3 regions of the Enterobacter nematophilus genome follow, and region 2 is predicted to be linked to each of the others. Evidence: predicted binding sites of a transcription regulator. Region 2 holds the regulator's gene; each other region holds the start of a gene.

Region 1 (7,704 bases), on a different contig from region 2:
GACCAACCGGTATCTTAACGGTATTCCCGCCGATTCCCGTGCGGCAAGCGGCAGTCAATTCCTTAATCCGAATCAGATCACCGAAGAGAAGCTGGAGAAGGTACGCAAGCTAAACGCCCTGGCGGAAAGCCGCGGCCAGAAACTCTCGCAGATGGCGCTGGCCTGGGTGTTACGCCATGAGGAGGTGACCTCGGTGCTGATTGGGGCAAGTAAAGCGGCTCAGATTGATGACGCTGTGGGCATGCTGAAAAACCGCCATTTTTCCACTGAGGAGCTGGCGCGTATTAACGAAATCCTGAATAGCTCAAAATAAAACCATTTTTAGCAAAAAGTGCTCTCATTCAGCAATTCGGAGTTGAGGCGATGAAACGAGGCTTTACCAACTCGTAATATTGCGTTAACAGGCCCCACGAAGGCCCCGATCGTGAAGGAGAAAGAGTATGTTCAGGTCACTGATTCTTGCAGCGGTATTACTGGCTTCAGCCCCACTAGTCGCCACTGCGGGCGAAATCACCCTGTTGCCATCAGTAAAATTACAAATTGGCGATCGTGACGACTACGGCAGATACTGGGACGGTGGCTACTGGCGCGACCGTGACTACTGGAACCGTCATTATGAATGGCGTGGTGACCGCTGGCGCAGGCATGATAACGGCCTGCATCGCGGCTGGTATAAAAATAACGCCTATGAACGCGGCTACCGCGAAGGCTGGAACGATCGTGACGACCGCCGCGGCGGCTGGGGTCACGGCGGAAAAGGACGCGGTGGTCACGGCCACGGTCGCCATTAATGCAAAAAGGAGCCTCCCGGCTCCTTTTTCTTTTATAGCCCCAGCGCTGTACCAATCAACAGCCATAGGTTTAGCGCTACGACCACCACCACAATCGCCCAACCGGTTCGTTTTACCAGCGTCGTATTAACCAGTTCGCCCATCAGAGTTTTGTTGCTGGTGAAAATCAGCAGTGGCACCAGCGCCAGCGCAATACCAAAGCTCAGCAGCACCTGGCTCATCACCAGAATTCGCGTGGGATCGAGCCCCATCAGAATCACAACAAATGACGGCAGCATGGTGACAAAACGACGCACCCACAGCGGAATATGGAAACGCACAAAACCCTGCATAACCACCTGCCCTGCCAGCGTCCCCACGACCGTGGAAGAGAGGCCGGCAGCGACCAGGCTCAGACCAAATATCGTGGCAGCAGCATGGCTCAACAACGGCTCCAGCGTGAGATACGCCTGATCGAGATCGGCAATACCCGTATGACCGTTAAAGTGGAAAGCGGCAGCGGCGGTGGCCATCATCGCCAGATTCACAAAACCCGCGATGGTCATGGCGATAGCCACGTCCCATTTGGTTGCAGAATACCGCTCTTTGCGCGTCCCGCCGTGCAGATGCTGGGTCAGCGAGGAGTGCAAATAGATGACATGCGGCATGATGGTCGCCCCAAGTACCCCGGCGGCCAGGAACACCGCTTCCGAGGTTGGCAGGCTTGGGATCACCATGCCTTTCCCGAGCTGTGCCAGGTTCGGCTGTGAGAAAATCAGCTCAACGATGTACGCCGCAGCGACAAACAGCAGCAGACCACCAATGACCTTCTCCAGCGGTTTTTGCCCCCGACGCTGCAGCATCAGGATCAGGAACGTGGCAATCCCGGTCAGTACCGCCCCCTGTAACAGCGATACGCCCAGAATCAGCTTAAAGCCTATCGCCGCGCCGATAAACTCAGCGAGGTCGGTTGCCATGGCGATGATTTCTGCCTGAACCCAGTAGAGCCAGACCGCCGGACGCGGATAGTGGTCGCGGATTTGCTCCGCCAGGTTTTTCCCCGTGGCAATCCCCAGCTTTGCAGAGAGCATCTGAATCAGCATCGCCATCAGGTTAGCCCAGACGACCACCCACAGCAGCTTATAGCCGAAGCTGGCCCCGGCCTGAATATTGGTCGCAAAATTACCCGGATCGATATAGCCGATGGCAGCAATGAACGCAGGTCCCATTAATGCGAACCGCAACTTGCGCGCTGCTCTGCCACTGCTACCCTCTACGCGACTGTTTGTCATTCTCTGCCTCTGGAAATATAGCCTTTGCTATGTTTAATGCTATCAAAATGAGAATGATTATCAAGATCATTTGAGTGGTTTGAAATGATTTCTCTGATAGCTAAGAACGATAGATGGGCAGGTGGTGCGACATCACAGAATGTGAAAATGCACGGTCATTAGTGAAGCGTAGCACACAAACTTAACTTTTCACTCATTTACCTAACATAACAAAAATGTATTGTGGATCACTAATTTTGAGACTCGTCACAGGATGTAACTATAGTGTGCCCTTGATCTCGTTTTCTTTTCGCTTGTTACATAGAATGTGCACGAAAATTAAACCTGCCTCATATTTGGAGCAAATATGGACCGCGTCCTTCATTTTGTCCTGGCACTTGTTGTCGTTACTGCACTCGCATTGCTGGTCAGCACAGACCGCAAAAAAATTCGTATTCGTTATGTTGTCCAGCTGCTGGTCATTGAAGTTTTACTTGCGTGGTTCTTCCTGAACTCCAACGTAGGCCTCGGCTTCGTGAAAGGCTTCTCCGAAATGTTCGAAAAGCTGCTCGGATTCGCCAACGAAGGGACAAACTTTGTCTTCGGTAAAATGAACGACGAAGGTCTGGCGTTCTTCTTCCTGAAGGTACTGTGCCCCATCGTCTTCATCTCCGCGCTCATCGGTATTCTGCAGCATATCCGCGTTCTGCCGTTCGTTATTCGTGGAATTGGTTTCCTATTATCCAAAGTGAACGGCATGGGCAAGCTGGAATCTTTCAACGCCGTAAGCTCCCTGATCCTCGGTCAGTCTGAGAACTTCATCGCGTATAAAGATATCCTCGGCAAAATGTCCCGTAACCGCATGTACACCATGGCGGCAACCGCAATGTCTACCGTTTCCATGTCTATCGTGGGCGCGTATATGACCATGCTGGAGCCAAAATATGTGGTTGCAGCGCTGGTACTGAACATGTTCAGCACCTTTATCGTTCTGTCGATTATCAACCCGTACCGCGTTGACGCCAGCGAAGAGAACATCCAGATGTCTAACCTGCACGAAGGTCAGAGCTTCTTCGAAATGCTGGGTGAGTACATTCTGGCTGGTTTCAAAGTGGCGATTATCGTTGCCGCTATGCTGATCGGCTTCATTGCGCTGATTTCTGCGCTGAACGCCCTGTTCGCTGCGGTGTTGGGTATCTCCTTCCAGGGCATTCTGGGCTACATCTTCTATCCTGTTGCATGGGTGATGGGTGTTCCGGCTCACGAAGCGCTGCAGGTAGGCAGTATCATGGCGACCAAGCTGGTTTCTAACGAATTCGTTGCGATGATGGATCTGCAGAAAATCGCCAGCACGCTTTCTCCGCGCGCGGAAGGCATTCTGTCCGTATTCCTGGTTTCCTTCGCCAACTTCTCGTCCATCGGCATTATCGCCGGCGCGATTAAAGGCCTGAACGAAGAGCAGGGTAACGTGGTTTCTCGCTTTGGCCTGAAGCTGGTTTACGGCTCCACCCTGGTGAGCGTTCTGTCTGCTTCTATCGCAGCACTGGTACTGTAACGTTTACCGTTAAAACAAAAACCGGGAGTCTGGCTCCCGGTTTTTTTATGCCCGCAGTTCTTTAAGCGGTTTGGGTTTGCCTATCAGATAGCCCTGCAGATAGTCCACGCCAAAGCGAAGCAGCATCTCCCGCTGCGCCGGTGTTTCTACATATTCCGCGACAACGCACAGCGATTTTGTTTTCGCCAGATTACACATCGACTGGACGATCATCGCATCCATATCATCAGTGCAAATATCTTTAACAAAGCAGCCGTCAATTTTAATGATATCTGCCTGCAGACGTCTGAGACGCTCGTAGTTGGCATAGCCGGTGCCAAAATCATCAATGGCAATCCGGAAACCGTAATCCCTCAGCTGTTGAATATTATTGATGCTGCTGCCGGAATTAGAGAAGGCCTGCTCTTCAGTGATCTCAATCACCACGGTCTGAGGCGCAACGCCGTAGCGCTCAAACAGCGTACAAATCTCGGTCGCTACCTCCTGTTGCATAAGCGTGAGCGGCATCAGATTAACGGAGAAACGGGCCCCAGCCTGCTTCGCAGGGTGATCGCGCAGCCACTGCAGTAATTTTTCCATGACGCACATATCAAACCGGTGGCTGAGGTTGAACTGGGCAACCAGCGGAATAAAGCGATCCGGAGTGATGATCTCCCCTTCACTCTCCATACGCGTCAGAATTTCATAGTAGCCGCTACCGTCTGCCTTTTGGATCGGCTGCACGTATAAATGGAACCGATCCGTCTCAAGGGCATGCTTAATCCGCGCTAACATCAGAACACGCTCCGTTGTTTGCCCTGATGCTGCCTCCAGACTATTCGTCAGCGCAAGCACGTTGTGCCCCGCGCAAGATTGCTCAGCCAGCCAGCTCAGCTGCCCCAGCGTGTGATGTAAATTTTCACCGTTTTCCACCATCCCCCAGGAGGCACCAAACTCAATATCCAGCCCGGTGTTGTTCCAGAAAATCTTTCGGCTGTTCAGCCGATCGACTATATGCTGTAGACGCTCTGCAATTTCGGGCCCCAGCAATACAACCACCAGCTCGCTTCCGGGCAACTGGAACAGCATCTCATTCTTTTGCAAAAGCGGCTGCAGCGACGTGGCAATCGTTCGTTTGCAATGGACCCGCATGAGGATCCCGTAGTGGCGGCTCAAAAATTCCAGGTTATCCATGCGCAACAAACAAACTTTGGCCTCTGGATGCATCTCAAGATGCTCTTCCAGCGCACGAATATTGGGTAAACCGGTCAGCGGATCGGTGAGCGCCCTGCCCTGCCACCCCCGCTTCAGCCACTCGCTGCGCTGGTAAATCCGCGACATGTAAAGCAAGCAGATGGCAAAAGAGATCAGCACGGACAGAATAAAGGAGAGCGAATGGCCTGTTTCCACCCCGTTCAGGAAGTTGTAGTTGTAGGTCAACAGCAGAAGCGCTGAAGCAGCCCACAGCAGAGAGATAAGCGCGTAGGTCAGGCGGCTTATCGCAAGGGTAAAAAGAATAAAAATCAGCGGCATTAAATAGCCCGCAATAACGGGTGATTCAAAAGGCGCGCATAAAACGGCGAGGCTGAAGCCTAAAAGCATCAGCCAGACAAATATATATAATGAATTCTTGTGGAAAAACACGGGCTTCACGCTTCTCCGCCAGAAGGTGATGGCATAGCGGGGATTAATTATCATTCTTAACGGGTAATAGAACATCATGGTAAAAATCAGCGCCGCGCAAATCAGGCTTTGAATATCCACGACGTTATAAATTACCGTTCCTTCGCCGAAGAAAGTGGAGATAGTTACCGGGAAATCAAATAAATAGCCCGCCAAATACATCGACAGCTTAATGCCGACGGGAACGATAAAACCGAGCCAGAATATACGTAACCCGACGTGCTTGTTTGGGATGCAGTAGCGCCAGCGCTTGCCCAGCATGAGGCGCAGAAGGCCACACGCCGTGAACAATGCAAAAGTCTGACAAAACAGTAATACTGAATATTGTAGCGGCGCTAAATTAACATAAAATAAATTAGTGACAGTAAAACCTAACAAAATGGGAAGAACGGCACGGCGACCAAATAACAGAATTACCGCCAGCATTACGCTCAGGGGTAACCACGCTAAATAAACGTCGTGACCATTTACCATTGCACGGGGAGAGAGATAACGGGAAAAAGGAACCGCAATCAGGCATATCGCCAGGGCAATTATAAATATCTTTACATTATTGTACGTTTTTCTATTCATTAAGCTGATGAGATTATTATCCGTTCATTTTATTGACCGCATGGATAATAGGTTTATTAATTGCACGAATCAAGTTGAAGTCTATTTATAGACTGGTTTATTGATTTCGATTGAGGTCAGGTACAGGAATACCTTCTTTTTGATAACAAAAGCGGGGAAGGATTTTACAAACGGATAAAAAAAACCCTCGTCTTTTGACGAGGGTTTAAAATTTTGGTGGAGCTAAGCGGGATCGAACCGCTGACCTCTTGCATGCCATGCAAGCGCTCTCCCAGCTGAGCTATAGCCCCACATGTCACTTTACTAACCGCACTCTGTTGGGTTCAGAGTTTGGTGGAGCTAAGCGGGATCGAACCGCTGACCTCCTGCATGCCATGCAGGCGCTCTCCCAGCTGAGCTATAGCCCCATCGTAAAGCTGTCATGTTGACGGGCGGCATAATATGAATTCCGCCGCGGAGTGTCAACGGCAAAATCAATGACTGCAGTTCAATCGCCGAAAAATCATGCAAATGAATCACTTTGCGAGCCTGCTCGCAGTCATGAGTTAAGCCTGTCACGTTTTCATGTAAAACGGTGCTATAAAATGAGCCGTTAATTAACCCCACGGATATTCAGGAAATTGCATGATCAAGGAACGAATGACGCCGGAAGAGTTAGCCCTGCTCACTGGCTATAGCCGACAGACCATCAATAAATGGGTACGCAAAGAGGGTTGGATAACGTCACCTAAGCCTGGCGTCCAGGGGGGTAAAGCACGCCTGGTGCATGTGAACGAAAAGGTGCGTGACTTTATTCGCAGCGCACGCCGGGCAACGGAAACATCCGCTATGCCTGACGGCATCAGCACTGACGGTTCGCTTCATACCCTACTCGTGACGCTGGCCAATGAAATGACGCCGGAAGAGCAGAAGCAGATGACATCGCTGCTATTGCGGGAAGGGATTACCGGTTTGTTGCAACGTTTAGGGATTCGCGACCAGAATTAATATGAAAAGACTACGTAGCAAAATGACCACGGAAGAGCTGGCGGAGAATTTGGGTGTTGCCAGACAAACGGTAAATCGCTGGATACGGCAACAGGGGTGGAAAACCGAAGGACTCAATGGCGTAAAAGGCGGTCGGGCGCGGCTCATTCACGTTGATGCGCGCGTGAAGGAGCATATTATGAGCCTCCCGGCTATCCGTAACCGCCAGGCGGTTTATCATCTGGCCGAGGTAACCTCATCCTACAATGAACAGCCTTCACGTCTGCGTCCGGGCATTATCGAAACGCTGGAGAGTATGACCGAGCTTGAACAGCAGCGTCTGGATACCTTACTGAAGCGCGAAGGCATACGCGGTTTTCTTACTCGTCTGGGTATTGCTGAATGAAAGGCAAAAAAAACGGCAGGATACCCTGCCGTTTTTCTTATAGATGGCTTAATTACTGCTGATTTTCACGTTCTGCAATAAAATCCAGCGCCTTGTTGATGCGCGCCACGCTGCGTGACTTGCCGATGGCATGGACAGTCACGTCCAGCGCCGGAGACTGACCCGCACCGGTTACCGCAACGCGCAGCGGCATGCCGACTTTGCCCATGCCGACTTCCAGTTCGTCTGCGGTCGCCTGAATGGCGTGATGCACATTCTCAGCGTTCCACTCGGTGAGCGCAGCCAGCTTGTCACGCACCACTTCCAGCGGCTGACGCGCAACCGGGCGAAGGTGCTTCTTCGCGGCGTCGGCGTCAAACTCATCAAACTCTTCATAGAAGTAGCGGCAGCTTTCGGCAATTTCTTTCAGCGTTTTGCAGCGCTCGCCGAGCAGTTTAACCAGATCCGCCAGCTCAGGGCCGGTGCGGGTATCAATATTTGCCTGCTCAATGTGCCACTGCA
Region 2 (7,704 bases):
GATACATACGCGTTTCCCGCCGGAGCCGAACGGCTACCTGCACATTGGTCACGCGAAATCGATCTGCCTGAACTTTGGCATTGCTCAAGATTACCAGGGGCAGTGCAACCTGCGTTTCGATGACACCAACCCAGTAAAAGAAGACATCGAATACGTTGAGTCCATTAAAAACGACGTGCAATGGCTGGGCTTCAACTGGTCTGGCGATATCTGCTACTCCTCTGACTATTTTGATCAGCTGTATGCCTACGCGGTGGAGCTGATCGGCAAAGGCCTGGCATACGTCGACGAACTGTCTGCTGACGAAATCCGCGAGTATCGCGGTACGCTGACCGCGCCGGGTAAAAATAGCCCGTTCCGCGACCGCAGCGTGGAAGAGAACCTGGCGCTGTTTGAAAAAATGCGTGCCGGTGGCTTCGAAGAAGGCAAAGCGTGCCTGCGTGCCAAAATCGACATGGCATCGCCGTTTATCGTGATGCGCGATCCGGTGCTGTACCGCATTAAGTTCGCAGAACACCACCAGACCGGCAACAAGTGGTGCATCTACCCGATGTACGACTTCACCCACTGCATCAGCGATGCGCTGGAAGGCATTACGCACTCGCTGTGTACGCTGGAGTTCCAGGACAACCGTCGTCTGTACGACTGGGTGCTGGATAACATCACCATTCCTGTGCACCCGCGTCAGTACGAGTTCTCTCGTCTGAACCTGGAATACACCGTGATGTCCAAGCGTAAGCTGAACCTGCTGGTGACCGACAAGCACGTTGAAGGCTGGGACGATCCGCGGATGCCAACCATCTCTGGTCTGCGCCGTCGTGGTTACACTGCCGCCTCTATTCGCGAGTTCTGCAAACGCATCGGCGTGACCAAGCAGGACAACACCATCGAAATGGCGTCTCTGGAATCCTGCATTCGTGAAGATCTCAACGAAAACGCCCCGCGTGCAATGGCCGTTATCGATCCGGTGAAGCTGGTTATCGAAAACTACCCGCAGGGTGGAAGCGAGCTGGTCTCCATGCCTAACCATCCGAACAAACCGGAAATGGGAAGCCGCGACGTGCCGTTCAGCGGTGAAATCTGGATCGACCGTGCTGACTTCCGTGAAGAAGCCAATAAGCAGTACAAGCGTCTGGTGTTGGGTAAAGAAGTTCGTCTGCGTAACGCCTACGTCATCAAAGCCGAGCGCGTAGAGAAAGATGCAGAAGGTAACATCACCACCATCTTCTGTTCGTACGACGCAGAGACGCTGAGCAAAGATCCGGCAGATGGCCGCAAGGTGAAAGGCGTGATCCATTGGGTGAGCGCTTCCCACGCGCTGCCGGTAGAAATTCGTCTGTACGATCGTCTGTTTAGCGTGCCTAACCCGGGTGCGGCTGAAGACTTCCTGGCGACGATCAACCCGGAATCTTTGGTGATCAAGCAGGGTTATGCGGAGCCATCGCTGAAAGCCGCTGAAGCGGGCAAAGCGTTCCAGTTCGAGCGTGAAGGTTACTTCTGCCTGGACAGCCGTTACAGCACGGCGGAAAAGCCGGTATTTAACCGTACCGTAGGTCTGCGTGATACCTGGACGAAGATCGGCGAATAATAACGCTGCACTGGTCAATGAGAAACAAACGCCGCTTATAGCGGCGTTTTTTTATTTAATGATCATGTCGTTAAAGTAGGCCCCAAATTAGACCAGCTAAAAATTTAGGTCAATGTGGTGCTACTTATTTTTCTAAAAAAAGTTTGTCTGTTATATGAAATGGCGAATAAAGGAAAATACGGCTTTTTTAATGATATCATTCGCAGAAATTGCCTGTTTTACCCCCGCCATACCTCGCTTCCGGTTAAATGTTACAAAGCACTACCAATTATGTGCACTTCGTCATAATCCTGACTTTTGCCCACCGAAAAGCATTGATAATTCGCGTCGCGAAAAATAACCTAAAGACGGTAGTTAATTCGAGGGTATTTATAACTACCCCTGACCTTTTGGTCTTTTCTATTTTCGCCGTTTAAGGCGCTTTAATTCGTCAAAGAGGAATAATCTATGCGTACGTTCAGTGGCAAACGTAGTGCGCTGGCGCTGGCTATTGCCGGTGTGACAGCAATGTCGGGCCTGGTGGTGACACCAGAGGCGAAAGCAGCAGGTTTCATCGAAGATTCTACCCTCACTGGCGGTATTTATTACTGGCAGCGTGAACGTGACCGTAAAGATGTCACAGAAGATAAATACAAAACCAACCTCTCTCACTCCACATGGAACGCCAACCTGGACTTCCAGTCAGGCTACGCCGCCGATATGTTCGGCCTGGATATTGCCGCATTCACCGCAATTGAAATGGCGGAAAACGGCGACAGCGGCCACCCGAACGAAATTGCCTTCTCCTCCAGCAATAAAGCCTATGACGAAGACTGGTCCGGAGATAAAAGCGGTATCAGCCTTTATAAGGCCGCAGCGAAATTTAAATACGGCCCGGTGTGGGCGCGCGGGGGGTATATTCAGCCAACCGGTCAGACGCTGTTAGCGCCGCACTGGAGCTTTATGCCTGGTACCTATCAGGGGGCAGAAGCCGGGGCTAACTTTGACTACGGTGATGCAGGTGCGTTGAGCTTCTCCTATATGTGGACCAACGAGTACAAAGCGCCGTGGCACATTGAGATGGACAAGTTCTACCAGAACGATAAGAAAACCAAAGTCGATTACCTCCACTCCCTGGGCGCGAAGTACGACTTTAAAAACGATCTGGTTCTGGAAGCCGCGTTTGGTCAGGCGGAAGGCTATATCGATCAGTATTTTGCTAAAGCCAGCTACAAATTTGATATCGCCGGTAGCCCGCTGAGCACCAGCTACCAGTTCTACGGTACGCGCGATAAGGTCAGCGATGGCAGCGTAAATGACATTTATAACGGCACCGCGTGGCTGCAGGCGCTGACCTTCGGCTACAAAGTAGGCCAGGTTGATTTGCGTCTGGAAGGAACGTGGGTGAAGGCGGAAGGGCAGCAGGGCTACTTCCTGCAGCGTATGACGCCGACCTATGCCTCATCCAACGGTCGTCTGGATATCTGGTGGGATAACCGCTCCGACTTCAACGCCGACGGCGAGAAAGCGGTCTTCTTCGGTGCCATGTATGACCTGAAAAACTGGAACCTGCCGGGCTGGGCGGTGGGCGCTTCTTACGCTTATGCCTGGGATGCAAAACCTGCTGATATGGCGACGCCGGATGCGTACTACGATCCAAACTATCGCCTGAAGGAGTCCTCCTACAGCCTGGATGCTATCTACACCCTGCAGGATGGCCGCGCGAAGGGCACGATGTTCAAGCTGCACTTCACCCAGTATGACAACCACTCCGATATCCCAAGCTATGCGGGCGGTTACGGCAACATCTTCCAGGATGAACGTGACGTCAAATTCATGGTTATCGCCCCATTCACCATCTTCTGATGAGCACACCGGCGGGCTGAGTCCCGCCGGTCTGGAGACTGCACATGATGAAAAAAATCGTAATCGTCGCGCTGATGGCATCAGGGCTGGTGGCGTGTGTTCAGACTCAGGCGCCGAAAGAGGACACACGTCTGAAGGAAGCGTATAGCGCCTGTATTAATACCGCGGAAGGTTCGCCTGAGAAAATTGAAGCCTGCCAGAGCGTGCTAAATGTGCTGAAGAAAGATAAAGCGCATGAGGCGTTCGCAACGCAGGAGAATGTTCGCGTGATGGATTATCAGGCCTGTATCCAGGCGCGTAAAACCGGTAACGATCAGGAAGTGGCGAAGCGTTGCGATAAGATCTGGGACGAGATACGCAATAACAACAAATAAGCTGCTTTAAGCCCGGTGGCACTTTGCTTACCGGGCTTTTTTAATGCAAAAAAAAGCCAACCTTGCGGCTGGCTCAGAGTATGAACGCTAACTTATTTTGTGTCGTGAGCGTGTTCATTCTCGCGGCAATCACCTTCAGCGCAGTGACCGTAAAGGTACAGGCTGTGGTTGGTCAGGCGAATGCCATGACGAGCTGCGATTTCACGCTGACGCGCTTCGATGGAATCATCGCTAAATTCAATGACCTTGCCGCAGTCGAGGCAGATCAGGTGATCGTGGTGATGCTGCTGGGTCAGTTCGAATACAGATTTACCGCCTTCGAAATTATGACGGGTAACAATGCCCGCGTCATCAAACTGGTTCAGCACGCGATATACGGTGGCCAGCCCAATCTCTTCACCCATGTCGATAAGACGTTTATAAAGGTCTTCCGCACTGACATGGTGATTGTCTGGACCCTGAAGCACTTCCAGGATTTTTAACCGAGGAAGCGTTACTTTCAGGCCAGCCTTCTTTAATGCGGTATTGTTGTCAGTCATGCGGAATCTGTCCTGTTGCTAAACGATTCACTTCTATAGGAAGTGACAGAAAATGCACCCGGGATAATGCGTCTCATTATAGAACTGCCATGCCTAAATGAAAACTGCAAGTCTCAGGCAAAGTATGCTTATAAAAACGTGGTATCACCAACAAACTTGCTCAATGGAAACCACATTTTGCCAGGGAGACATTGTACAGGTCTGTGCGAAAAAGTTAAAAGTTTGTAGCAATTAATTTAATCGGTTTTACCTGGAAAACGGGCGCAACCTGCGTTGCGCCGTATAAAAATCAGGCGTTGAGAATAGCGTCCAGGTGCAGTTCTTCGCGGATCTGCTTAACCCACTTCTCTACGCGCTCTGCCGTCAGTTCTGGCTGACGGTCTTCGTCAATGGCAAGTCCGACAAAATGATCGTCATCGGCCAGGCCTTTAGAGGCTTCGAAGTGATAACCGGCAGTCGGCCAGTGGCCAACAATAACCGCGCCATTAGGCTCAATGATGTCGCGAATCGTCCCCAGCGCATCACAGAAGTACTCGGCATAGTCTTCCTGATCGCCACAGCCAAACAGTGCGACCAGCTTGCCGTTGAAGTCCACCTCTTCCAGCGTCGGGAAGAAATCGTCCCAGTCGCACTGGGCTTCACCGTAGTACCAGGTTGGAATACCCAGCAGCAGAATGTCATAGCCCTCGAGATCTTCTTTGCTGCTCTTGGCGATGTCATGCACATCAGCAACGTCTTTACCGAGCTGTTTCTGAATGTTTTTTGCGATATTTTCGGTATTGCCGGTATCACTGCCGAAGAAAATGCCGATGATTGCCATGAGTAAAATAACCTCTTGAAACTTAATGGTATGGTGGCGCAATTCGGCCACGGATAAGGGCAATAATAGCAGAACTGGCAACCCTGCGGAAACCGCTATCGCGCAGGACTGCACTCTGTGCTACATGAAAAGGGCGATAAAGGGGTTTTTCAGACTTATGCCTGGCTGCGTAGCGTCTCAAGCTGGGCGATGAGCATCTCTTCAATAAGCTCGCTGCGGCTGATATGACGCGCCTCTGCCAGTTCGTTAAGCGCATCGACAGCGTCGGCGTTGAGCTTCAGTTCGACACGCTTAAGCCCACGATTTTTATCGCGTTTAAGCTGATTGCGTTTATTGATACGCAGCTGTTCATCGCGCGAAAGCGGATTCGTTTTCGGTCGTCCCGGTCGACGCTCATTCGCGAACAGATCTAGTGTCGTACGGTCCGTTTGTTCTTTGGCCATGATTATGAGACTTCGGGGGAAACACGCCGCCCTGCTAAAGCCCGGGCGATAAGCGCGCCATCATACATCACCAAAAACGGCACGCCAACGACTGGAAGCCCGCAGCCTTCCAGTCGCTCTCTTTTTAATCAATTTGCAGTATCAGCGAGGTAGCGGCGGATTGCGCGCAGTACAGCATCCGGTTTTTCCGCATGCACCCAGTGCCCGGCACCGGCAATCACGTGGGCGCGGGCCTGCGGGAATTGTGTAAGCAGCGTGTCGCGGTACGCGTCGGTAATATAAGGAGAGTTACCGCCGCGAATAAAGAGGGTGGGGTGCGGCCAGGCGGGGACGGTTTCCCAGCCCACGATGTTGTTGTACTGGTCCCACAGCACCGGCACGTTAAAACGCCATTGCCCGTCAACAAACGATTTCAAAAGGAACTGCACCACGCCTTCTTCATCAAGATGCTCACGCATAACCGCTGCCGCCTGCTGACGTGTGGAAACGCCAGCTTCGGTTACCGCATTGATCGCCGCGAAAATCTCATCGTGACGGCGAACGTCGTAGTTCACGGGCGCAACGTCAATCACGACAAGCCCGGAAATTCGCTCTGGTGCCAGCGCGGTGAGCGCCATAACCGCTTTACCGCCCATTGAATGCCCTATGAGGGTCACCTTTTGCAGGTTGTGCGCGTCCAGCGTATCCAGCAGATCCTGCGCCATTGCCGAATAGGTCATTTCGTCTGAGCGGCCGGAAAGCCCGTGGTTGCGCATATCGACCTGCAAAATATCGCGATCGGTAACCAAATCGCGGGCCAGCACGCCGAGGTTATCCAGGCTGCCAAAAAGCCCATGAACCAGCACGATGGGGGAATTATTGTTCGGCGATTGTGCAGTTTGCGCTCGGGTATTCAATTTCATGGCAAAGTTCTTTTTTTACGTATGTCAGGTTAGGGTATCATGTTGACCATTCTGCCGCCCGGCTGCAAGGTTCCAGTTTAATCTGACTTTTGCCGCCAACCTGGTTTGACGCTATCCGCTGTTGGGATTTGACCTTATAATCCCAATGACTTGTATTCAGATAAGATATCGCACTGGATTAAGATGAAAACAATCGAAGTTGATGACGAACTCTATCAGTATATTGCCAGCCAGACGCGGCATATCGGGGAGAGCGCGTCCGACATTTTACGGCGCATGCTTAAAATTTCCGCCGCTTCACAGCCTGCCACCCCAGTTACCAAAGATGTCGTGTCTCAGCCGAGCGTTGCTGCACAAGCAAAACCTGCCGTGACGCCGGTAAAAGATAAAGTGCGCGCGATGCGCGAGCTGCTGCTGTCCGACGAATATGCGGAGCAGAAAAAGGCGGTCAACCGTTTTATGCTGGTGCTGTCTACACTTTACTCTCTGGATAACAAAGCGTTTGCTGAAGCGACCGAGTCGCTGCACGGCCGTACCCGCGTCTATTTCGCGGGTGACGAGCAGACGCTGCTGCAAAATGGCAATCAAACCAAACCTAAACATGTCCCTGGCACCCCGTACTGGGTGATCACCAATACCAATACGGGCCGCAAGTGCAGCATGATTGAACACATCATGCAGTCCATGCAGTTCCCGGCGGAATTGATTGAAAAGGTTTGCGGTACAATTTAACCCTTGCATCATAAGGACCCGGTAATGGCAAATCACAGCCGTGCAGGCCAACCTGCACAACAAAGCGATTTGATTAACGTCGCTCAGCTGACCGCGCAGTATTACGTGCTGAAACCGGTCGTGGGCAACGCAGAACACGCAGTGAAGTTTGGTACATCTGGTCACCGCGGCAGCGCGGCGCGCCACAGCTTTAACGAACCGCACATTCTGGCCATTGCTCAGGCCATTGCGGAAGAGCGCGCTAAAAACGGCGTTACCGGTCCGTGCTACGTGGGCAAAGATACCCATGCGCTGTCTGAACCGGCGTTCATTTCCGTGCTGGAAGTGCTGGCGGCGAACGGTGTGGACGTGATTGTTCAGGAGAACAATGGGTTTACTCCAACACCGGCGGTATCAAACGCGATCCTTGTGCACAACAAAAAAGGTGGCGCGCAGGCTGACGGTATCGTCATTACGCCATC
Region 3 (7,704 bases), on a different contig from region 2:
CCTGCATAAGGCGCGGATGCTGATGATCCACGACGGCATGAAGGCCAGCGCGGCGGCCATGCGCGTCGGGTATGAGAGCGCGTCGCAGTTCAGTCGGGAGTTTAAGCGCTATTTCGGCGTCACGCCGGGAGAAGATGCATCACGCATCCGAACCATGCAGGGAGCTTAGGCTTTTTTCCCTCTCCCCTGTGGGGAGAGGGTCAGGATGAGGGGGTTATGCACTGCAATACTTTTTCTTAATCACCACCGCAATAGTCCCTACCAGGCCAGCCACCAGCAGGAAGATCGGCAGCACCATCAGGAAGGTCATCACCTGATCTTCGTGATGTTTCACAAACGGGATCATATTCAGCGCGTAGCCTAACGTGGTCACGACACCGACCCACAGCAGGCCGCTCAGCCAGTTGAAGAACTGAAAGCGGCGGTTAGACAGCCCGGAAATACCCGCCATGGTGGGCAGAAGGGTGCGAACAAACGCTAGGAAACGCCCGGCCAGCAGCGCCAGCAGGCCGTGTCGGTCAAACATACAGGTCGCGCGCTGATGGTATTTATGGGGTAACTGCGCCAGCCAGCCTTTCACCACGCGCGTGTTACCCAGCCAGCGGCCCTGCAGATAGCTCAGCCAGCAGCCCAGGCTGGCGGCGGAGGTGAGGATAACCATCGTGGGCGCAAAGTCCATGACGCCTTTGCCGATCAACGCCCCGGCAAGCAAAAGCAAACTGTCACCGGGTAAAAACGAGGCTGGCAGTAATCCATTTTCCAGAAACAGCGTCGCGAACATCACGAAATAGACGACGCCTACAACGTGGGGATCCGCCAGGGCGGCAAAATCATGTTGCCAGAGCGCCGCGATAATATCTTGAATAACAGCCATGGACTTTCCTGTGGAACAGCAGAGATAACGCTATTGTACTCCCAATTTCACCTGTCGGGATTGATCGCAGGCGCAACTCATGCAGACTTTTCTGCTTGCAGTGTTCACAAAAGCGTCCGGGGAGTACATTTTAAGCCCGCACTCTACACGATACGTTCAAACCCTGCAGATAAATCCGCAATTAAATCGTCCACATTTTCTAAACCGATATGCAATCTAATCAGCGTGCCGCTGAAGTCCACCTCACCGCCGGGGCGCAGGGCCGCGATCTGCTCCGGCTGATTCGGCAGGATCAGGGATTCAAAACCGCCCCAGGAGTAGGCCATGCTGAAGAGGGTAAAATTATCCAGATAGCTTGCCAGCTCGTCATTACTCAGCCGTTTTTTAAGCACAAACGAGAACAGCCCGCTGCTGCCCGTAAAGTCACGTTGCCAGAATTCGTGGCCTTTACTTCCCGGAAGCGCCGGATGGTTCACGCGCTCAACCTGCGGATGCTGCGCCAGCCATTCAGCAATTTTCAGGCTACTTTCATGATGCTGACGCAGGCGAACCCCCAGCGTGCGGAGACCGCGGCTGGTCATGTATGCCGTGTCTGCGTCGACCATCTGGCCCATCAGGTAGGCATTTTCCCGCAGCTGGTCCCAGCAGCGCGCGTTGGAAACCGCGGTGCCAATCATCCCGTCAGAGTGGCCAATCAGGTATTTCGTTGCCGCCTGAATCGAGATATCAATATCGAATTCCAGCGCCTTAAACAGCACGCCTGCCGCCCAGGTGTTGTCGATCATGATGATCGCCTCTGGCGCTTTGCTGCGCACGGCCTTCACGATAGCCGGAACGTCGTGCACTTCCATGGTGATGGAGCCGGGAGATTCCAGGAACACAATGCGCGTGTTTGGCTGGATAAGTTCAGCAATGCCTTCACCAATCAGCGGGTCAAACCAGCCGGTGGTCACGCCGAGCTTGCTGAGAATTTTGGTGCAGAAATCCTGGCTGGGTTCATAGGCGGTGTTGGTCATCAGGATATGGTCACCCTGTTCCACAAACGCCAGAATAGTGTTGGCAACCGCTGCCGCCCCGCACGGGAACAGCGCGCAGCCCGCGCCGCCTTCCAGCTCGCACATCGCTTCCTGAAGTGAAAAATGGGTTAGCGTGCCGCGACGACCGTAGAACAGCCCGCCTTTTGCGCGGTTACGCGTGGCGATTTTCTTCTCCTCAACGGTATCAAACACCAGCGAGGAGGCGCGTTGAATCACGCTGTTGACCGATCCCTGAGTGTATTTCTTGCTGCGTCCCGCCTGCACCAGCGTGGTATCAAGATGCTTCTTCGTCATGTTCGCTAACCCTGTTTTTATACGTCTGGACGTCCAGACTACCACGATTGTAAAAAACTGCACCCGCATGCTTATCGAATAAGCAGAAAATATTAGCAAAAAAGCGCATAAGAAATTTTTACTGCGTAAGCGCAAGGAAACTGAGCGAAAATTACGGCACCATGTAAATACTAATGAGAACGACTATCAATTCGACGACTTTTTGATATTATTACGTTCAGATTTTGTGATTTGCGTCCTGGAGATACAGAGTGGGTAATAATTTGATGCAGACGGATCTCTCCGTTTGGGGCATGTATCATCATGCTGACATCGTGGTTAAGATTGTGATGATCGGCCTGATTCTGGCGTCCGTTGTCACCTGGGCTATCTTCTTCAGCAAAAGCGCCGAGCTGCTTTCGCAGAAGCGTCGCCTCAAGCGGGAACAGCAGCAGCTGGCTGAAGCCCGCTCTCTGGATCAGGCTTCTGAGATGACCTCATCCTTCCACGCGAAAAGCCTGACCACCCTGTTAGTGAATGAAGCTCAGAACGAGCTGGAACTCTCCGCCGGCAGTGAAGATAACGAAGGCATTAAAGAGCGTACCGGTTTCCGTCTGGAGCGTCGCGTTGCGGCCGTTGGCCGACACATGGGACGCGGCAATGGGTATCTGGCGACCATCGGCGCGATTTCACCGTTCATCGGTCTTTTCGGTACGGTCTGGGGCATCATGAACAGCTTTATCGGCATTGCCCAGACCCAGACCACCAACCTGGCGGTAGTTGCGCCGGGTATCGCGGAAGCGCTGCTGGCGACGGCAATCGGTCTGGTCGCGGCAATTCCGGCGGTAGTTATCTACAACATTTTCGCGCGTATGATCGGCAACTACAAAGCCACGCTCGGCGACGTTGCCGCTCAGGTTCTGCTGCTGCAAAGCCGCGATCTCGACCTGAATGCCAGCGCCGTGAAGCCGGTGCATGCGGCGTCTAAACTGCGCGTAGGTTGATTGTATGGCAATGCGTCTCAACGAAAATCTGGACGATAACGGCGAAATGCACGAAATCAACGTGACGCCGTTTATCGACGTCATGCTGGTACTGCTGATTATCTTTATGGTGGCAGCCCCCCTGGCGACGGTCGACGTGAAGGTGAATCTGCCTGCCTCCTCCAGCCAGCCGCAGCCGCGTCCGGAAAAGCCAATTTATTTGTCGGTGAAAGCGGATAAATCCATGTTCCTGGGGAACGACCCGGTAACGGATGCTTCCGTTATTCCGGCGCTGGATCAGCTTACCGGCGGCAAGAAGGACACTACCGTCTTCTTCCGGGCGGACAAAACCGTCGACTACGAAACCATGATGAAGGTAATGGACACGCTGCATCAGGCGGGTTATCTGAAGATTGGGCTGGTCGGGGAAGAGAAAGCGGCCTCGAAGTGATAAAGAAGCTGGCGAAAGCCGGCTTTTTTTATACCTGTTGGTTTATGCGCTTTTGTTGTCCGTCGGTGCGGAAGAGGGGGCTGCCAGCGCGTCTTCATCGAGCGCAACGCAGGTGACGTTGGACGTACGGTACTCACCGGCTGACAGTTTGCGCGTCAGGCGCAGGGTGGCGACTTCTCTGGCAAGCAGATACTGATAGTTAGCCTCAAGACGTCCCAGCAGTTTCTCTTTCAGTTCCGGAAGCTGTTCAATGATGGCGTTCATCACGGTGCCGTAAATCTCTTCTTTGACCTGTAGCGGATAAATTTCGCGGCGATTCTGCCATTTCAGACGCACCAGCGTTGCCGGGATCGATACCAGGTCTTGTGTAATACGCGTCATCTCGGCATTTTTTGCATTTCTCAGCGCCTCGATATTTTGCTTTAAGATAAATTCATCACTTTTTTTATCATCTAAAGTCAAATAAACGTCATTGTCTTTAACTTCTTTCACGTTAATCTTCCCCCAGGGTATAAAAAATAGGGTTGTTTTTTTCTCGCGTAATTAGATTAAGCCAAATTTCATTGCCGGCCTCATTTATTTCTTTCGTTTTTTCGGCCATTATTTGACTTAGTTTCTGGGCATCTATTTCGCCTTCTGCCTGCAGGTCATTCAGCAGGTGGACAAAAGCTTCAATTTTTATAGCCCGAAATAAGCGGTCTTTTATATGGCGATCGTGCTCTTCCAGCAGCATATTACGGGATTTGCCAGTGCGGGAAACGCCAATTAATATATCAGGCTCGAAATCAGAGAGCTTTCTTTTCCCCTGAGTGAAACTGGCCTTTTTTTCTTCTTCCGTCGGTTGCTGTTCCACAGGCGTAATGTGGTACTTAGCCGGGACGAGATAGTCGGGCAGCATTTTTAATTTCCTTTAATTTCAACAGGGTGGGGTTGGTAAAGGCGTGAGATTCGTTGACAATATCATGAGGCAATTTTAAAATCAAAAAAAATGGAGCCAACCCATGAACAGCATCTTTTTTACGGTCATCACATTACTATTACTGACCGCTGGTGTGCTTTTATTGATGCAGGAGTTCAATAAAACGAAAGTGTCGAAAGACACCAGTGAACCGCCACAGCCTGAACTGATGACAAAAGAGGAAGGAGAAGATCATTTCTCTGTTTTGATGAACTCCGTTACGCCTGTCTGGTACTGGCGGGTGAATCATGAATATATCGATTTCTTACACGCGACAATTAAGCGCATGAAAATGTCGGAAATTAACGACACGCCCGGTCTGTTTGAGGCGCAGCGTCGCTGTAGCGATCTGAATTCAGCGGTTTATAAATATTACGACAACATCAAAAAGCGCTGTCTTAACGGTGAGAAGGTCTCGTATTCCGACCTGGACGTATTAAACCTTCGCCAGTGTTTTCGCGAGTTTAGCCTGGAAGCCTACCCGGAGCTGGTGGTGCTGGTCTGGCCGGAGTATGCGCGTCCAGAGGTTAACCCGGACGACATCTGAGTGACGTACTGGTTAGTTCTTGCAAACAGTCAGCGCCGTTGAGATATACTGAGCGCTGGTTTCGTTTGCAGACAGGATTTTATGGAACGCTTCTTTGAAAACGCAATGTATGCCTCTCGCTGGCTGCTCGCACCCGTCTATTTCGGTCTTTCCCTGGCCCTGGTCGCCCTGACGATCAAGTTCTTCCAGGAGATTTTCCACGTATTGCCTAACATTTTCTCCGTGGCGGAAGCCGATTTAATTCTTGTTCTGCTGTCGCTGGTGGATATGACGCTGGTGGGCGGCTTACTGGTGATGGTGATGTTCTCCGGTTACGAGAACTTCGTCTCTCAGCTTGATATCGCCGAGCATAAAGAAAAGCTCAACTGGCTCGGGAAAATGGATGCGTCATCGCTGAAGAATAAAGTTGCGGCATCTATAGTGGCGATCTCCTCTATCCACCTGTTACGCGTGTTTATGGACGCGAAAAACGTCCCGGATAATAAGCTGATGTGGTATGTGATTATCCACCTGACGTTTGTGCTGTCGGCGTTCGTGATGGGGTATCTGGATAAGATCAGTAAGAAATAAGGTACACATCCCCCCTCACCCTGCCCTCTCCCCAGAGGGGAGAGGGTTAGAGTGAGGGGCGAAAGCATCGGACTGCACTATTTATCCGACGACGCCTGCCACAAATTCAGTTCCCCATCCGCCACGTGCTGGTCAATCCGCGTCAGTTCATCTTCCGTAAAGCGCAGGTTATCCAGCGCCCGAACGTTCTCAGCAAGCTGTTCAGGGCGGCTCGCGCCAATCAACACTGAAGTAACGCGTGCATCTTTCAGCAGCCAGCTTAGTGCCATCTGCGCCATCGTCTGCCCGCGCGCCTGCGCCATCTCATTGAGCAGACGAAGACTGTTCAGGTTAGCTTCGGTCAGCATTTTCTGCGTCAGGCCGCGCACTTTGTTCCCTTCGCGCTGCATGCGTGAACCTTCCGGAATACCGTTCAGGTATTTTCCGGTCAGCAGACCCTGCGCCAGTGGGGTAAAAGCGATACACCCCGTGCCGTTTGCTTCCAGCGTATCCAGCAAGCCGGTCTTATCGACCCAGCGGTTAAGCAGGTTATAGGACGGCTGGTGGATCAGCAGCGGGATCTTCCACTCGTGCAGCAGCGCGGCCATTTTTTGTGTGCGCTCGGTGGAGTAGGAGGAAATGCCTACGTACAGCGCTTTCCCACTCTGAACCGCGTGAGCCAGCGCGGAGGCCGTCTCTTCCATTGGCGTATTTTCATCCACGCGGTGAGAGTAGAAAATATCCACGTATTCCAGACCCATGCGCTTCAGACTCTGGTCGAGGCTGGCGAGCAGATACTTGCGTGAGCCGCCCGAACCGTACGGCCCCGGCCACATGTCGTAACCGGCTTTGGTGGAGATAACCAGCTCGTCGCGATACCCGGCAAAGTCCTCACGCAGCAGGCGGCCAAAGTTCTCTTCCGCGCTACCCGCAGGCGGGCCGTAGTTGTTGGCAAGATCGAAATGGGTAATCCCGAGGTCGAAGGCTTTACGCAGCAGCGCGCGCTGGGAATCAAGGGGCTGAACGTGGCCGAAGCTATGCCACAGGCCCAGCGACAGCGCGGGCAGGCGCAGGCCGCTCTTGCCACAGTAGCGGTACTGCATATTCTCGTAGCGGGTAGCGTCAGGGTACCAGGACATGATGTCTCCTTTCTTATTTAATGAATTTTCGAAACAACGTTTTTATTCTGTGTTTATCAAATCATAAATCATCCGGATAAGCGACGACATGCCCAAACCCTGTGATGTTGAAAGGGAATGCTTAATCGTGGCTGTGCTACCTGTGAAGCCACGCTAACGAAAAATAATCACAAAAGGTTATAATTTCCCCGCACCCTGCCGATAACGAGAGTAGCACTCGCCTCTGGGCGAATTCACCCTCACGGCAAGGAAGACTTATGAATATGCTCCGTAATTTCACGATCCGTTTCGTCATGCTGACGATCCTCGGGATTTTTTGTTTAATGTGGGCGGGCGTCGGGCTGTACAGCACCTGGTCCCTTTCACGGGTATCAGACGGTAATGAAGTCGATCGCCAGCTGGTCAAACAGATGATGGTGCTCAGCCAGGGCAACGATCAGTATTTCCGCTTTGTCACCCGGCTGAGCCGCGCCATGGAGGTCAAAGCCGCTGGCGGCACGCCGGATTTATCCTCTGCCCAACAGGCGCTGGACAACATGGGTAAGAAACTGGCCGAGATGAAGGCGATCTCGCCTGGCCCAATGGATGAGCGGATCTCTGCGCAGGTAATAGGGGCCTGGCAGGCGCTGCTCGATCGGGGCGTGACGCCGCAAATGGAACAGGCGAAGCAGGCGACCCTGGACGGCTACCGCCAGCAGGCCAACAACGTTACGCCGCCGCTGAGCCGTGCGTTCGGTGCCGCCGCCGAAGAGTTCAACAATGCCGCCGCGAAGACGCTCGACAGCACCCGCGTGGTGGTGGACGGCCTGACCAGCATGACCCGCACGGTTATTATCGTCGCCACCATTATCGGCCTGCTGATCCTGCTCTTTACCGACCGCTACCTGGTGGCG

The links. Region 2 encodes Fur, which represses iron uptake genes when iron is present. Its sites were predicted from a motif close to ATAATAATGAGAACNACTATCAA; they were not measured.
Region 1: a site for Fur is predicted at 2,104-2,126, ahead of OSH03_RS16985 (Nramp family divalent metal transporter). Genes of this name have one in related genera too.
Region 3: a site for Fur is predicted at 2,373-2,395, ahead of exbB (tol-pal system-associated acyl-CoA thioesterase). Genes of this name have one in related genera too.

What each region holds. Positions count from the first base shown of each region.
Region 1 is NZ_JAPKNE010000007.1:24,251-31,954, forward strand. Features, by position in the region: gene mgrA (L-glyceraldehyde 3-phosphate reductase) at 1-313, shown strand, start outside; gene OSH03_RS16980 (DUF2502 domain-containing protein) at 441-791, shown strand; gene OSH03_RS16985 (Nramp family divalent metal transporter) at 824-2,062, opposite strand; gene OSH03_RS16990 (NupC/NupG family nucleoside CNT transporter) at 2,409-3,596, shown strand; gene OSH03_RS16995 (EAL domain-containing protein) at 3,642-5,831, opposite strand; tRNA gene OSH03_RS17000 (tRNA-Ala) at 6,046-6,121, opposite strand; tRNA gene OSH03_RS17005 (tRNA-Ala) at 6,163-6,238, opposite strand; gene OSH03_RS17010 (YfeC-like transcriptional regulator) at 6,456-6,818, shown strand; gene OSH03_RS17015 (YfeC-like transcriptional regulator) at 6,820-7,203, shown strand; gene gltX (glutamate--tRNA ligase) at 7,256-7,704, opposite strand, start outside.
Region 2 is NZ_JAPKNE010000001.1:1,245,836-1,253,539, reverse strand. Features, by position in the region: gene glnS (glutamine--tRNA ligase) at 1-1,588, shown strand, start outside; gene chiP (chitoporin ChiP) at 2,036-3,433, shown strand; gene chiQ (ChiQ/YbfN family lipoprotein) at 3,481-3,807, shown strand; gene fur (ferric iron uptake transcriptional regulator) at 3,900-4,346, opposite strand; gene fldA (flavodoxin FldA) at 4,636-5,166, opposite strand; gene ybfE (LexA regulated protein) at 5,322-5,609, opposite strand; gene ybfF (esterase) at 5,738-6,511, opposite strand; gene seqA (replication initiation negative regulator SeqA) at 6,695-7,243, shown strand; gene pgm (phosphoglucomutase (alpha-D-glucose-1,6-bisphosphate-dependent)) at 7,268-7,704, shown strand, end outside.
Region 3 is NZ_JAPKNE010000003.1:273,588-281,291, forward strand. Features, by position in the region: gene OSH03_RS11050 (AraC family transcriptional regulator) at 1-169, shown strand, start outside; gene yghB (DedA family general envelope maintenance protein YghB) at 215-874, opposite strand; gene metC (cystathionine beta-lyase) at 1,018-2,205, opposite strand; gene exbB (tol-pal system-associated acyl-CoA thioesterase) at 2,457-3,188, shown strand; gene exbD (TonB system transport protein ExbD) at 3,193-3,618, shown strand; gene OSH03_RS11075 (cytoplasmic protein) at 3,661-4,110, opposite strand; gene OSH03_RS11080 (hypothetical protein) at 4,112-4,516, opposite strand; gene OSH03_RS11085 (ESA_00282 family adhesion-associated protein) at 4,620-5,123, shown strand; gene OSH03_RS11090 (TIGR00645 family protein) at 5,205-5,693, shown strand; gene OSH03_RS11095 (aldo/keto reductase) at 5,771-6,811, opposite strand; gene OSH03_RS11100 (methyl-accepting chemotaxis protein) at 7,069-7,704, shown strand, end outside.